DNA from 2 places in the Paenibacillus sp. FSL R5-0713 genome. Region 2 is predicted to be linked to the other one. Evidence: riboswitches for the same ligand, from Rfam matches in the RefSeq annotation. Region 2 holds a riboswitch; the other holds the start of a gene.
What was found. A riboswitch is a leader RNA that binds a small molecule or an ion and turns the genes downstream of it on or off. The one in region 2 is predicted to bind ZMP and ZTP.
Positions count from the first base shown of each region.

Region 1: another riboswitch for ZMP and ZTP. It lies ahead of MKZ12_RS08470 (GNAT family N-acetyltransferase); the one in region 2 lies ahead of MKZ12_RS27180 (TIGR01440 family protein).

Region 1 covers NZ_CP150229.1:1,844,666-1,852,664, forward strand. Annotated here, with positions in the region: gene MKZ12_RS08425 (glycosyltransferase family 1 protein) at 1-142, opposite strand, end outside; gene MKZ12_RS08430 (hypothetical protein) at 570-1,139, shown strand; gene MKZ12_RS08435 (hypothetical protein) at 1,167-1,451, shown strand; gene MKZ12_RS08440 (sporulation protein) at 1,605-2,378, opposite strand; gene MKZ12_RS08445 (cupin domain-containing protein) at 2,563-3,003, shown strand; gene MKZ12_RS08450 (hypothetical protein) at 3,023-3,571, shown strand; gene MKZ12_RS08455 (GNAT family N-acetyltransferase) at 3,571-4,110, shown strand; gene MKZ12_RS08460 (YfiT family bacillithiol transferase) at 4,156-4,680, shown strand; gene MKZ12_RS08465 (GNAT family N-acetyltransferase) at 4,715-5,230, shown strand; ZMP/ZTP riboswitch at 5,260-5,341, shown strand; gene MKZ12_RS08470 (GNAT family N-acetyltransferase) at 5,495-5,968, shown strand; gene MKZ12_RS08475 (VOC family protein) at 6,227-6,610, shown strand; gene MKZ12_RS08480 (class I SAM-dependent methyltransferase) at 6,830-7,549, shown strand; gene MKZ12_RS08485 (SDR family NAD(P)-dependent oxidoreductase) at 7,619-7,999, shown strand, end outside.
Region 2 covers NZ_CP150229.1:6,084,411-6,092,409, reverse strand. Annotated here, with positions in the region: gene spoIIR (stage II sporulation protein R) at 1-511, shown strand, start outside; gene MKZ12_RS27195 (L-threonylcarbamoyladenylate synthase) at 767-2,005, shown strand; gene MKZ12_RS27190 (manganese efflux pump MntP family protein) at 2,210-2,770, shown strand; gene MKZ12_RS27185 (low molecular weight protein arginine phosphatase) at 2,829-3,401, shown strand; ZMP/ZTP riboswitch at 3,498-3,579, shown strand; gene MKZ12_RS27180 (TIGR01440 family protein) at 3,721-4,314, shown strand; gene glyA (serine hydroxymethyltransferase) at 4,548-5,795, shown strand; gene upp (uracil phosphoribosyltransferase) at 6,224-6,853, shown strand; gene wecB (UDP-N-acetylglucosamine 2-epimerase (non-hydrolyzing)) at 6,904-7,999, shown strand, end outside.

The sequences.
Region 1 (7,999 bases), 2.5 Mb from region 2:
TTCCTTCAATGATGGAGTTCGGAGTAAACAGCAGATGTTCAATTCTTCTGCGGTTCAGATGGTTACTCAAGCGGTGGAGCGTGCCAGCAACACCATTGGTTTCCGGAAGATAGGTGTCTGTGAACAAGGCCAGGCGCATCATTACCCCTCCCATGACTCGTGATGCCAAGATCATAACAGCGGAACATTTTCCCGAGGTCAAGTGCATGTTAACTTGACGATATTCCCTGTAAATTTGATAACAGGATAGACATACTAACTACTATAGGTTCAACTTATATAATGTATTCTGCTATGATGTAATAACGTGTCGGCGTAGTTGAGCTTGATATTTACACGATAACGGAGAGGACAGAAAAAAACTGAAGAAGCGGAGCTAAAAGCTTTCTGCAAGAAAGCTGCTTCGGAAGCATACACTTCGCCTTTATCACTGGAGTTTCCCCGTTAATAAAGGGAATGAGAACAATCTGGGGATAACAGCGAGCGGAAGTTTATTCTGGCCGCGTAGTGGTCCAGTGTAAAAAAATCGTTTAACTATTCAGATAGAGAGATACAGGAGGCAGAGAAAGATGAACAAGTTACAAGAAGAACTGCAGGAGTTGTTACCACTCGATCAGTTTGAAGAGATGTCAGGTGAAGAAGTGGTGGGGAGTGTTGCCATGGACCTTTATCGGGCTGAATTCGCAACGATTCGAGAGAGTGGGCCGGAACTTCCGCAAGTATTGCGAGATATCATTCTAATCATCGATCTGGATACCGAGCTGTCCATGAACGGTATGACCGGTTTCCTTGAGAATGCCAGCGGGCAGTATCTGAGTGAGACGATAACAGCTATGGAACGGATCGGCAATGATGCAGATGCCGTGATCCTGAAGAAGATAGAGCAGATGTTGTCCGAAAGCGGCGTAACGAACGGGCAATTGCGAGATAATGTGAATGGCCTGTCTGAAGATGACATTACAACAAGCCTGCAAACGCATGGGGAACAGATTCATGAGGTATTGCAGGAGATTGAATTGGAAGCCGCGAATTTAAGCATGCAAGCAGATAACGAGGAAAGCTTCGACTTGCTGTATCAGTATGTGGATGCCAACAAAGGTCTGCTGAAAAAGGAGATGCAGCATTTCTTGTCTAATTGAATGGGAAGAGGGGGCGAAATGACAAACATGAACAAAAGATTAGCAACGGAATCCGTTCTGGTTACCCTGTTATTCATCATCGGTTTTGCAGCTTGGAATGTTGTGCAAGGCATGATCATGACCATGAATTACGCACCTGATCTGACAAGCACCGCTTCTTCCGTTACCCCATTGCAATCCAAGGTTGCCTTTGGAACTATGGTTCGATGGGATACAACATCCATGATTATTGCTGTTGCCGGGTTCATTTTGCTCGCCGCTGCATATTACGGTCTTCGATCAGGAATGCAACGCTGGACACAGCGTTCCTGAAGGTGTGTCCTCGTAAGCTACATGTCTGTCCCATGTTCCTTAGCTGTCTTTGCACGGGGAGAACTTCGAAGTCTTATTACCCGGAAAACCAAAAACCGTCCTTCATCAGATTTATCTGATAGAGGACGGTTTTATTTTTTCACAGACTACAGACTAGATATGTTTGGAAATAACCTCTTCCAGTCCTTGAGCGACAGAATGTGCACCCCGTGCCAGATGCCTTTCATACAGATGCAAGCGGACAAAACTTTCATCCGTCCCCATGGCTTCGGAGAATATTCCACTGAGCCCACGAGCACGGCGGTCGATCTGTAATAACAGTTCGAGCGAATCGCCCATTGGATAGAACAGGACTTCCAACTCATCCAGATGTCCACGGAACTTGTTTGTTGGTACATATTCGAATTCCTGCACAAATGGCAGATTTCCGCCAAGCTTCGGCGCATAGTCGTTGGTGACTTCACGCAGCTTGAAGCCAAGAATATCGATCGCATCGAGCACAGTATTCATGTCTTTGCTAGGAACAACATGCAGTCTGTCACGGTCTGATGGGTCCACCGCGCTTGAGATATCGAGCCCCGTTTCTACCCAAACTTCTGCACGATGCAGTGTAATTGGCAGATTTTCTGGCAGGTCAAATGAAAATTCTTTCTCCAATTTGGCTCCAGGCTGTAAAGTAAAACCTTCGGTGAGCAGGTATTTGGCGATAATGGCTGTTTCTTTTACTTTGCGATCATCGTGCTCCCGTATGTAATGGGTTTTGATTGAAAGATAGATTCGATCTACGTTCTGTTCCACATCTCCACCTTCAATGTACACAACCCCCGAGATGATTCCTCCAGGCGTGACTTCTGGGGTATGCAATTCCGTATTTACTTTGGCTGCTCCAACACCTACACTGGCTAACATTTTCTTGAAAAATGACATGCGCTCAACCTCCAGATCAGATGGTTTTATTATTGGGCATACATACGACTTCGACCTTAATACGGAAGCTGGGAGAGAAGCGTTTCAAATTTTGGCAAAGATATTCGCATATTCAAACAGGAGATTCGCTTAGTCGATGTCGAATGTTAGATTAAAGGGATTTTTTGTCAGGAGATGAAGACAATTGAACACAGAATTTTCAGAACAGAAATATGGTGAGACGGGTGTCAAAACCAGCTTTGAGCAGATGGCGAATGGGGAACAGAAATATAAAATGATATCCGAAGATGGCAGTTATTATTGCAGAACCGTTGCTTCTTCCCAGGGAGCATGGCAAAACAGTCATGTACATATCAGTCTAACGGAGTTTTATGTGGTGCAATCCGGATGGATTGCTTATGCCAGTTATGGAGACGATCAGGTGTTTTCCATTCGAGTGATGCGTGAAGGGGAGCATATTTTTGTCCAACCTGGAGTGCACCACAATATATATATGTCTGCACATAGCACGATCCATACAATCAAACATGGATTGAATACATCCAGTGATTGGATGGCATCACCTGAGTTGGATAGGTTAACTCAATCTGTAACAGAGAAGGAGCTGCTCCAGAAGTATGATTAACCAGACGGGAGGCAGACAGATGCGTAAAAGAACAATATTTTGGATTACGGGAATAACGATCATATTCTTGGTGACTCTGCTCATCTATAGCTATGTTATTCCAAGTGTGAATGCCAAAGATGTTGTGATGGCAGGTACCATCAGGCAGATTGATACGGATGCAGTTGAGGTAGAGTTAGAGATAACGCGAAAAAGAGAAGACAAAGATCAACATATGGTGTATCCCGTTGTCCCGGGGTGGGGAGGAGCCACATTCACTGAAGAACAAGATAATGCGTGGTACGTGCCTTCGTCTGTTGGCAGCTCCTATCTTGATCAAGTCATTCTGGAAGAGTATCTGAAGGTGCAGGGGAAAACGAGGAAATCAGCTGAGAATCTGATAGGGTTTGCAATCCCTGATGAGATGGGGAGTTACAAGTTGAGGTTTACGCTCAGATCCTTGGATGGAACGACTCAACCGCTTGAAAATCCCATCGTGTATTATGTTCACAACGAGCAGTTGTTGGGGAAGGATCTAAGTTGGGTTACGGGTGAAAATCTGGAGATCATTAAGGAGTATGCAGAGTGATGAGTGTATATGAATCAAACGGAATCACCGTACGTTTCTTGGAAACAGAAGATGAACACCAGCTGGTGAAGTGGCTGACTGACCCGGAAGTCCTTCAATACTATGAAGGCCGTGATCGGCCGCATGATCTGGAGCAGGTAAGAGAGCATTTTTACAATCAGGATGATGATGCTACCCGTTGTATCGTTGAGTATGCAGGAAGTCCCATAGGATACATTCAGTTCTATAAGCTTGAGGAAGAAGAACGAACGGAGTATGGTTATGGAGACACGGATGAGATCATCTATGGAACGGATCAGTTCATTGGTGAGATAGATTATTGGAACAAAGGTATCGGAACATTGCTGGTACAATCCATGCTGGCCTATCTCATTCATGAAAAACAAGCCCGTAAAGTGGTTATGGACCCTCAATCCTGGAACTTGCGAGCGATATCCTGTTATGAGAAATGTGGTTTTCAAAGGATTAAGCTGTTGGAGAAACATGAGCTGCATGAAGGGCAGATGAGAGACTGCTGGCTCATGGAATATGCACGTTAGAATATTAAGAGCTATTTTCATCATACAAACAAGGAGGAATAATGGATGGACGAACGATTTCCGATAGGCCCATTTGTACACACGGGTGAAGTTACTTTGGCACAGCGGGAGAAGTGGATTCAGGACATTGCTGAGCTACCTGAACGCGCGCGAGAAGCGGTAAAGGGGCTGAGTGAAGAGCAATTAAGTCTGCCGTATCGAGAAGGTGGATGGATGCTCAAACAGGTCATTCACCACATGGCAGACAGCCATATGAACAGTATGATTCGTTTCAAGTTGGCACTGACAGAGGATACACCTACAATTCGACCGTATTATGAAGAGCGTTGGGCTGAACTGAGTGATTCAAGGGACCTGGATGTTGAGTTCTCACTTCAAATTCTGGATGCGCTCCATCGTCGGTGGGTGGTTCTGTTAAATGCACTGACAGATGCGGATTATGCCAAACAATTCTATCATCCCTCATCGCAAGAAACGACGAGACTGGATTATAATCTGGGCATGTATGCTTGGCATGGCAAACACCATGTTGCTCATATTACATCGCTTCGAGATCGACTGGAAATTTAGTTAGGATAAATATCTTATTAAGGAGAATTTATTAATGACTGTACATATCAGATTATTAAATGAGAGTGATCCTGTAATTATATCCAAGGCGTTTCAGGAGCAGGGGTGGGGGAGATACGCTGAGCAGTATCTTCATTACTTGGCTGAACAACAGAATGGGGACCGTGTAACCTTGGTAGCCGAGTTGAATGGAGAATTTGCCGGATACGTGAATGTATTGTGGCATTCCAAATACCCTTCTTTCAGGGAACAAGGCATTCCTGAAATTAACGATTTTAATGTGCTGATCAAGTTCCAGCGCCAAGGTATTGGTTCACGGTTGATGGACCGCGCAGAGGAAGTTATTTCGGAACGAACGGATGTAGCAGGTATTGGTGTAGGCGTATTTTCCGATTATGGCAAAGCGCAAGTTTTATATGCCCATCGCGGATACATACCGGACGGTCATGGTGTTCACAGACACGATCATTACATTCAGCCAGGTGAAGAAACGATTATGGACGACGATGTTGTACTTTATCTTACGAAGAAATTAAGAGGCATACAATAGTGTGAGTGATGGATACTGGTTGTTAAATATCGATTGTGTGTGACTGGCGTAAACGTGGAGTGAACCACGAGGAAGCACATATATTATATGCCGTACGCCTGGGCAAAGTGTTTGATCTTTTGATCAAACACTTTATTTATTATTCGGGTACGAGAGGACGGGTGGCGGCAATGAAAATGGCGTTTGTTTTACTTGATGGAATGACAAGCATGGATTTGGCTGGATTCTATGAAGCTGTGATCTTTAAGGGGAGGGGGTGGCAAGATGACTATTCGTCTTTTTCAAACGATTGATCAGCCAGCAGTGCTGAAAATGATGACGGATCATAATTTTCAATTCCCTTCGTTTATACGCGAACAGTATCCTGCGCGCTGGGATTTATTTTTAAATATGATGGATGAACGGATCAGTGCTTATTATGTCATGGTTGACGAAGCAGATGTTGTCATAGGTCATGCTGGTTATATCTTTCAGCCTACGGTTAACCGATATGAAATCGTTGGCATTGTTACGTGTAAATCACACCTTCGACAAGGTGTAGCACGTACACTAATTACTGAAATATGCATGAAAATAGCTGGATTTGGATGTAGTGATATCATGCTTTACACACTTGATCATGCAGAAAATGAAGCAGCGCTCGTATTTTATGAACGAATGAATTTTCAAAAGGAAGGTATTGATATGAATTATTATACCTCGGGATTCCATAGGCTGGCTCTTGTCAAAACACTATAAGTAACTTCAAGAAATCCATTTTACTCAAAATCTGATCTTGATTTGTTAAGCTAATTTAACCTATCTGCATAGTGAAGGGGAAGCTCCTATTCTCCAAAGTAGGATCGCTACAACGGTCTGATCTGAAACTTCGATCAAAGCAGTGTAATGCCAAAGAAAGATAATGAAAAAGCTGTCCTGCATGTTATACTCTATTGGAAGTTGAAGAATGATAAGCAGGATGTTGAGAGATTAGATGATCAGAGGAGTGAATGATGCATGTTTAGCAAAGTTGGCCAGGTTATGTTGTATGTCAACAATCAAGATGAATCACTGGCATTTTGGACGGAAGTTGCAGGATTCCACATTGTGGATGAAGTAAACCTCGACGAGGGCATGAGATGGATTGAGATTGCGCCTACCCCAGATTCGCAGACGAGCATTATTCTCCATGACAAAGAGTTTGTCGAGCGGATGTCGGTGGGTGTAAATCTGGGCACACCATCATTAATGTTCTTTACCGAAAATCTGGATCAACTATATGCTGACTTGTCTGGAAAACATGTAACGGTTGGAGAGATTGTCGAGATGCCAACGGGGCGTGTCTTCAACTTTGCTGATAACGAAAAAAATTACTTTGCAGTCATGGAACGGGCGAAGTAAACTGTAACTCATAACTGCTACAATTGTTAGCGATCGACATCCAAGTCGGTCGTTTTTTTGTTGGAAAAATCTTATATTTCAAAGTAGAAAAATACAAGAAAAATAGAGGATTAATGGTTAAAAATGTTATAATAAAGTGTAGCTGATTTAATGAAAATGACGAGGAATGAATGGTCTGAACTGAAGGTTCGGGTGGAGGATTTAAGGAGGAATGTGGTAGTGGAAAAAACGATTAAAAGTGTACAGGATCTATATGATATGCTCGATGCAGACTTCAGATCTGCCAAGCAATTTTGGGAGCCTTTCTATGAGGATCGGAACAGACCCATACCCTTTTTCCCAAACAAACCGGATGAGAATCTGGTAGCGCATGTGAACGCAGGTTTGCTGGCAGGTGGCAAGGCACTGGAACTGGGTTGTGGTCCAGGCAGAAATGCATTGTATTTGACCCGCCAAGGATATCAGGTAGATGCTTATGATCTTTCCAAGACAGCTATTGCCTGGGCTAAGGAGAGGGCGGCAGAAGAGCAACTGGACGTACATTTTGAATGTCGCTCCGTGTTCGAACTGGCCCCGCAGCAAGAATATGATCTTGTCTACGACTCGGGTTGTCTGCATCATCTGCTACCTCATCAGCGGATTCCTTACATAGAGATGATTCACCAAGCGCTCAAGCCCGGAGGATACTTTGGGATGAGCTGTTTTGCTCCTGGTTTTGGCGGTCAAGGTGGGCCGGAGAGCGTCATGGATGATTGGCAGGTATATCAAGAGAAGTCGATGAAAGGCGGACTGGCCTTTACGGAGGAAAAGCTCCGTTATTTACTACAAGATCCATTTGAATGCGTGGAATTACGTCCTATGAAGGCGATGGGCCAGGATGAGAATTGTTTTGGATTACCCATTTTGTGGGTGACCATGTGGAGAAAACCGGGCGTGTAGTTATAGAGTTATAAAGTCATAGGGTGGAGTTTAACTAATACTGCATTGAGCGAGAGAAGGCGGGGGAATATGAGACAGAGGTATTTTATCATTACAGGTACATCCAAAGGAATTGGCAAACAGCTCGCGGAGTTGTTGTTAGCCAGGGGAGACTGGGTCTATGGCATTTCACGCGGGCATTCGCACGAGTTGGAATCAAGCGAGGAATGGAGCGGGCGTTACCATCATGTTCAGTACGATCTAGCCGACCTGACGGGGATTGATGATATGGTTACACGTGTATTGGACGAAATCCCTTCTCAGGAAGCTGATTGCATTGGACTCATTAATAATGCAGCGATGCTGGAGCCTCTAGGACCCATAGAACAATGCAGTGCGGCAGAGATAAGTCAGAGTCTTAACATCAGTCTTGCAGCGCCAATGATACTGAGCTCATCTTTTATTCAACAA
Region 2 (7,999 bases):
GGATGCACCGGGAGATCAATTGGTGAAACGCGAGATTCGGGATGCTGTCGTTGCTCAGATGGGTGAGTGGGTAGCCGAACTGGAGAATCCGCAAAGTCTGGATGAAGCACGCCATGTCATTCGTGAGCATTTGTCCGAGATTGAAAATAGAGTAGGAGAAGAGTTGGCCAGTCGCGGTTTGAAGTATGAGTATCAGGTGGAATTGGGTTCGGTTCCGTTCCCAACCAAGCTATATGGAGGCACCGTGTATCCTGCTGGAGATTATGAAGCGGTTCGGATTACATTAGGCGAAGGCAAAGGTCAGAACTGGTGGTGTGTGTTGTTCCCGCCGCTGTGTTTCATTGATTCAGGGACCGGGGATGCACTGGCGAAACCTTCAAACGTATCGGCCGCAGCGGCTGAACCTGGAGATGCAGAGGCGTCTGTGCAGGGAGAGACACCGGAGGCGAGATTCTTTCTGTGGGATATGGCTGTGAAACTATGGAGTTGGGTCACTGGGTTATTCTCATAACAACGGATTTATACTATAGATGTGGGTGGCTTCAATTCAGGGAGCTGCCCTTTTGATATGAATTGGGGTTGAAGCTACAGTGAGACTCATGCGTGGAGCGAAGTATGAAGGGCATCCGAGGCGGGACAGGTATGTTATAATTACTTATATTGAACATGGAGTATGAAGCGAAGTGAACAAGGATGTGTATGGAGTTTAAAGTGTATTTCTCACGTGCACAAGTAACCTATTATGATGTTTAGGAATGATGGATATATGAATAGAGAGAATGAGCAAGTGCAATCCACCTCAGAAATGAGAAATGACATGGAGGTTCATGACAAGGGAACTCCAGCAGAGATGGTCACAGTCAATTGGGATGTGCGCGTTTTATTAAGCAATGAGAATGATCATGGATTGGGTAATATTGAATTAGCGGATGTGAAAAAGGGGAGCGCCCATCAAAGGGCGCTCGACGACTTGCAGGCTGCCGCAGCCTGTCTTCGTCAAGGTCAGACGGTGGCCTTTCCGACCGAAACGGTCTACGGCCTGGGTGCGGATGCGCGTAGCACGGCAGCTGTGGAGGCTGTATTTGTCGCCAAAGGCCGACCTTCCGACAATCCACTGATTGTGCATATCGCGCACCGTGACCAGTTGGACACTCTGGTCACGGAAGTGAATGAGACAGCGGAAGCGCTGATGGCGGCCTTCTGGCCGGGACCGCTGACGCTGGTGCTGCCGGTTAGGCCGGGGGCGGTGTCCCCGCGTGTCACCGCCGGTCTGGATACGGTGGCCGTGCGCATGCCGGACCACCCGGTGGCCTTGCAGTTGATCGCGGCGGCGGCATGCCCTGTGGCTGCGCCAAGCGCCAACCGCTCCGGGCGGCCAAGCCCAACACTCGCGTCTCATGTGCGCGAGGATCTGGATGGCCGCATCGGCGGCATCGTGGACGGCGGCCCCACCGGGGTGGGCGTCGAGTCCACGGTGGTGCAGGTCGGTGACGACGGTACCGTCACCATCCTGCGCCCTGGCGGCATTACGGCGGAACAGCTGTCCGCCGTTGCCGCCCGTGTCGCCACGGACCCCGCGCTACTCGCGGAGGGGGCCGTTGGCGTGGGAAGCCCGGCGCCGCGCTCGCCGGGCATGAAGTACACGCACTACGCACCCGCAGGGGCGCTGTGCGTGGTGGAGGGGCCGCCCGCAGCGGTGGCGGCCTGGACCAGCGCCGCCCTCGCAGAGGCGGCGCAGCGCGGAGAGCGCACCGCCGTGCTGGCGTTCGCCGAGCATGCGGAGCAGTACCGCGCCGATGCCGTGTTCTCGCTGGGTGACGCCAGCGAGCTGGAGGAAGCAGCGCGCAGGCTATACGCCGCGCTGCGCAGCTGCGATGAGCAAGGCGCCACATATATTGTGGCTGAAGCCTGCTCACGCGAAGGGCTGGGAGCAGCCGTCATGAATCGGCTGCTCAAGGCCGCGGGTAACCAACTCATCCAAGTTGGCGACCCACAGCCCTCCTAAGCTCTCCTGATCATACAGTCAGGAGAGCTACGCACTCTTTTCCAAAACAAATCAATTAAAACATCGCATCCACCTGCCTACAATCTAGCCTTATGCATCATGGAGATGGAGTAGATCCGTCGTCGTTTACCTTTCATCGGTCATGTTTAGGTCCTTGTCCGCATATCGTGTACAAGAACCTTTACGTGATTTGGGGGTATGGGGATGTGGGATGTGTCTGCCCATGTAGGGCAGTTGGTAACCATTTTGATCATGGCAGTTGCGCTTGGCCTCGATGCGTTTTCACTCGGGATCGGAATTGGCATGAAGGGCATTCGGCTGAGGGATGTATTGCGAATCAGTACAGTTACGGCGCTATTTCATATCATCATGCCGCTCATCGGTATGTATATGGGCAAATACGTCAGCTCGCTGCTCGGTGACATTACGACGTATGCAGCAGGTGGATTACTTGTTCTGCTGGGTGGTCATATGATTCTGAATGCATTCCGTGAAGGCGATACCAAGCTGGTGGACCACCGTTCCCTGCTCGGCGTTATACTGTTCTCCCTCAGCGTAAGTGTGGATTCGTTCTCCGTTGGCGTTTCCTTAGGGATGTTTAGCAGTGATCTGATCTTAACCGTACTGGCTTTTGGCTTTTGTGGCGGGGTGATGTCGGTGATGGGGCTGCTATTAGGCCGTCGGGTGAGTCAGAATCTCGGGGATTATGGTGAGGCCATTGGTGGCGCAATCTTGCTTGCGTTTGGACTTTTGTTTATATTTTAAAATAAAACTTGAGATATCCTATCATTCGCATCATATGTAAAATGGGGAGGCTAACACAATGAAACATATTTTATTCGTATGTACAGGCAATACGTGCCGCAGCCCCATGGCAGAGGGGCTTTTGCGAAAGTTGGCATCGGAGCGCGGCATTCAGGTAGAGGTTCGTTCCGCAGGTGTGGCAGCTACGTCTGGTATGCCGATTTCCCGTCATGCGGAAGCGGTTCTGAGAGATCATAACGTTGAAGGTCCACCTCATTCCACACAACTTAGCGCCAACCTGGTAGGTTGGGCGGATCTGGTTCTTACATTAACACGGAGTCATAAGCAGCATGTCATGCAGGTATTTCCCGACTCTGTCCACAAAACCTATACATTGAAAGAGTATGTGGAGGACGACGAGCAGGTATTAAGAGATGTTCAGGAATTGGACAGCCTGTTTGCAACGCTGGAGATGAAACGTGCCCTTGGGCAAGAGATCCTGGCATCGGAACGTGAGCGAGCCATTGAGATCAGACAACGAATTCCTAGTTTTGACATCTCCGATCCATTTGGTGGGAGTCGTGATGATTATAATATCGCTGCGGCCGAGATTCGGACGGCATTGGACCGGCTTTTGGATAAGCTGGGATAATTCTGATCCTGCGGGGCAGGTTAGAGAAACAGGACACGTGATGTAAATTAACCGTTGATTTTAGACGCGGGTTGTTTTATGATGAAGGGGAAAACAGGGATCCGGTGTAACTGGCGACGAAGTGGGCATAACCACGATGGAGCACCGGAACAAACGGCCGGTCGCCTGGGCAAAAGAGCAATTCTGCGTTACCCGCAGACTGCTCTTTTTTTCGTCTTTCATCTGAATATTCGCTATAATAGTACCTGAGATGCCGTGCAAGAATACGAAGGACAGCCAAGAGACAGCGGGCATGATTTTATCAGGAGGCGATGATAGGATGACTATAGAGTTAGATTCAGAACAACCCGGATTGCAGGAACAGACCGCATCCATTCTGCATGAACTGGCGCTTGCCGGACGGCTTGGGCCTGGACAGATCGTTGTGATCGGTACAAGCACAAGTGAAGTTGCAGGGGCACGGATTGGTACGAGTGGTGCTATTGAAGTGGCGCAACAGCTTCTTGCGGGTATACGCGAAGTGCAGGAGGAATTCGGTTTTGATACCGTATTCCAATGTTGTGAGCATCTAAACCGTGCGCTGGTCATGGAACGTTCTGTGCTGACTCGTCTTGGATTGACTGAGGTTGGTGCAGTACCCGTGCCCAAGGCCGGAGGTTCAATGGCATCCGCAGCATATCGTTCGCTGACCGATCCATGCCTGGCTGAACATGTGCAGGCCCATGCGGGACTGGACATTGGGGAGACGATGATTGGCATGCATCTCCGGCATGTAGCCGTACCTTTTCGTACAGCGCTCCGCTATGTTGGAGATGCGCGTGTGACCACAGCGTTGACTCGTCCGAAGTTAATTGGCGGCGAACGCGCGGTGTATCGTATGGAAGAACAACCAGATTCAACATTTTGTGACTGATATCTTCAACCAATATAAAGCTAAATTAGACTTTACACAAAAACGGAGAGTGCAGCACCAATCTGAAGAAGCAAAGCGTTCGCCTTTATCACCGGATTTTCCCTTTATTATAAGGGAGTTCAGAAAAATCAGGGGATAACAGCGATCGGAAGATGGTGATGCAATCGAAGTGAGGAGTGTAACCACTGTAGTTTCGCTTTATAACTTCACTTATAACTGGGAGGAATTTAATCATGGAACAATTGCGCAAGAATGACCCGGCAGTACTGGAAGCGATGAATCTTGAACTGAAACGTCAACAGAACAACATCGAACTGATTGCATCCGAGAACATCGTGAGTGAAGCAGTAATCGAAGCATTGGGATCTGTACTGACCAACAAGTACGCTGAAGGCTATCCAGGTAAACGTTACTATGGCGGTTGTGAGCATGTGGACGTAGTTGAAGACATTGCGCGTGATCGTGCCAAAGAATTGTTCGGAGCAGAACACGTGAATGTTCAACCTCACTCCGGCGCACAAGCGAACATGGCAGTATATCTTGCAGCGTTGAAACCTGGTGATACTGTACTTGGTATGAACCTTGCCCATGGTGGACACCTCACGCACGGTAGCCCGGTTAACGCTTCTGGTTTACTGTACAACTTTGTGGCATACGGCGTGCAGGAAGATACATTCCTGATTGATTATGATGAAGTGCGCAAAGCGGCTTTCAAACACCGCCCTCGTCTGATCGTTGCAGGTGCAAGTGCATATCCGCGTACCATTGATTTTGAAAAGCTGGCTTCCATCGCCAATGATGTAGGTGCTTTGTTCATGGTGGATATGGCTCATATTGCAGGATTGGTTGCTGCTGGTTTGCATCCAAACCCGGTTCCACATGCGCATTTCGTAACAACAACAACACACAAAACGTTGCGTGGACCTCGTGGTGGTATGATTCTGTGCCGTAAAGCATGGGCAGCAGCGATTGATAAAGCGGTATTCCCGGGTTCCCAAGGTGGTCCTTTGATGCACGTAATTGCTTCCAAAGCGGTAGCATTCGGAGAAGCTTTGCAACCAGAGTTCAAAACATATGCACAGAACGTTGTGAAAAACGCACAGGTTTTGGCTGAAACACTGATCGCTGAAGGCTTGAACATCGTATCCGGTGGTACAGATAACCACTTGATGCTGATCGACACACGCAGTGTGAACATCACAGGTAAAGAAGCTGAGCATGTACTTGATTCCATCGGTATTACCGTGAACAAAAATGCAATTCCATTCGACCCTACAAGCCCGTTTGTAACGAGTGGTATTCGAATTGGTACACCTGCTGCAACTTCCCGTGGTATGAACGAAGAAGCGATGGTTGCCATTGGTAAGATCATTGCCAAAACGTTGAAAAATCCAAAAGATACGGCGAAGCTGGATGAAGCTCGTGCAGAAGTGACTGCACTGACAGACCAATTCCCGCTCTATACCGACCTTAAATACTAAAAAACTTTGCTCATGCTGCTTTCTTTTGAGTTTGTTTAAATTGGAATACAAAAGACGAAGCTGGCAGATTGCAACCGGAGAAGCGAAGCGCTCGCCTTTATCCCCTGATTTTCTCCTTTTATAGGAGATCACAAAAATCAGGGGATAACAGCGATCGGAAGGTCATTCGGTTTGCGGAGCATCTTTAGTGTTTACACGTTTTTGAACATACTCAATGACATAACAGCAGGAGCAAAACAGGACCGGATGGATCATTTTCCGGTCCTGTTTTTTATAGGATTCGGTATTCTGTAATGATTGGGTGCCCTTTGATGGTGTAATTCGTTGTTGGTGATGATATAATATACAGGATTTATCGAGCCCATGAATGGTGGCTAGGTATATTTGGAAATGCTGAACATGAAGAACTTACCGGAGGGACAAATTAGATGGGAAAATTAGTAATATGTGATCACCCTTTGATTCAACACAAACTGACGTTTATACGCGACATGCGTACGAATACGAAAGATTTTCGTGAATTGGTGGATGAAGTGGCAACGTTGATGGCTTATGAGATTACAAGAGATGTTGAACTGGAAACGATTGATGTACAGACACCTGTAGCTGCAACACAAGGTAAAGTCATCTCTGGACGCATGCTCGGACTGGTGCCGATTCTGCGTGCAGGACTCGGAATGCTGGATGGCGTTGTAAAATTGTTGCCAGCCGCAAAAGTTGGACATGTTGGTCTGTTCCGTGATCCGGAAACACTGCAACCGGTAGAATACTACACCAAACTGCCTACAGACGTGACAGAGCGTCAATTGATCGTAATTGATCCGATGCTTGCAACTGGCGGTTCGGCGATTGCAGCTATTGACGTGCTCAAAAAACGTGGCTGTACCCAAATCAAGATGATGAACCTGGTAGCAGCACCGGAAGGCGTTAAAGCTGTACAGGATGCACATCCTGATGTGGATATCTATGTCGCAGCACTGGACGACCGTCTGGATGATCATGGTTATATCGTTCCAGGACTTGGCGATGCAGGAGACCGTCTATACGGCACTAAATAAGCATATCTCATGCTTGTAATCGGAACTTATAGAAAAGGGGCTTTGCTCGAATGTCCAAGAAAATTAAAGTCATGACGATCTTCGGGGTGCGTCCGGAAGCCATCAAGATGGCTCCGCTTATTTTGGAATTGCAAAAACACCCCGAGTCTATTGAATCTATTGTTTGCGTAACTGCGCAGCATCGTCAGATGTTGGATCAGGTTCTTGAAGTTTTCGACATTCATCCCGATTATGATCTGGATGTGATGAAAGACCGTCAGACATTGAATGAAATTACGATTCGTGTATTAGGCGGTCTGGAGCCGGTATTGGCTGAAGCGAAGCCGGATATAGTGCTGGTTCACGGGGATACATTAACTACCTTTGTAGCAAGCTATGCAGCATTCTTGCAGCAGATCCAGGTAGGACATGTGGAAGCAGGACTTCGGACGTGGAACAAGCTTTCTCCATATCCGGAAGAGATGAACCGTCAGCTGACGGGCGTACTGGCTGATCTACACTTTGCGCCTACGGATTGGTCTTCTTCCAATCTTGCCAAAGAAAATAAATCAGAGTCTAGTACGTACGTCACAGGCAACACGGTAACAGATGTGTTTCAATATACAGTACGGGAGGACTACACACACCCGGTACTTGATTGGGCCCAAGGCAAACGCCTTGTGCTGATGACAGCTCATCGCCGTGAATCTCAAGGCGAGCCTCACCGCAACATTTTCCAGGCCGTCAAACGGATTGCCGACGAATTTGAAGATATTGCCATCGTGTACCCGGTGCATCCAAGTCCTGCTGTGAAGGAGCCGGCTCACGCGATTTTGGGGAATCATCCCCGTATTCAATTAATTGATCCACTAGACGTGGTGGATTTGCATAACTTTTACCCGCATACTCACTTGATTTTGACCGATTCAGGCGGTTTGCAGGAAGAAGCACCTTCGTTTGGTGTGCCTGTGCTCGTATTGCGCGATACGACAGAGCGCCCGGAAGGTATTGAAGCTGGAACGCTGGAACTGGTAGGTACCGAAGAGGAACGTGTATATGAACGGACCAAAGCTTTGCTTACAGACAAAAACCTGTATGCAAGCATGAGCCAGGCTGCTAATCCATACGGTGATGGACATGCTTCGGAAAGAATTGTCAATGCGATTC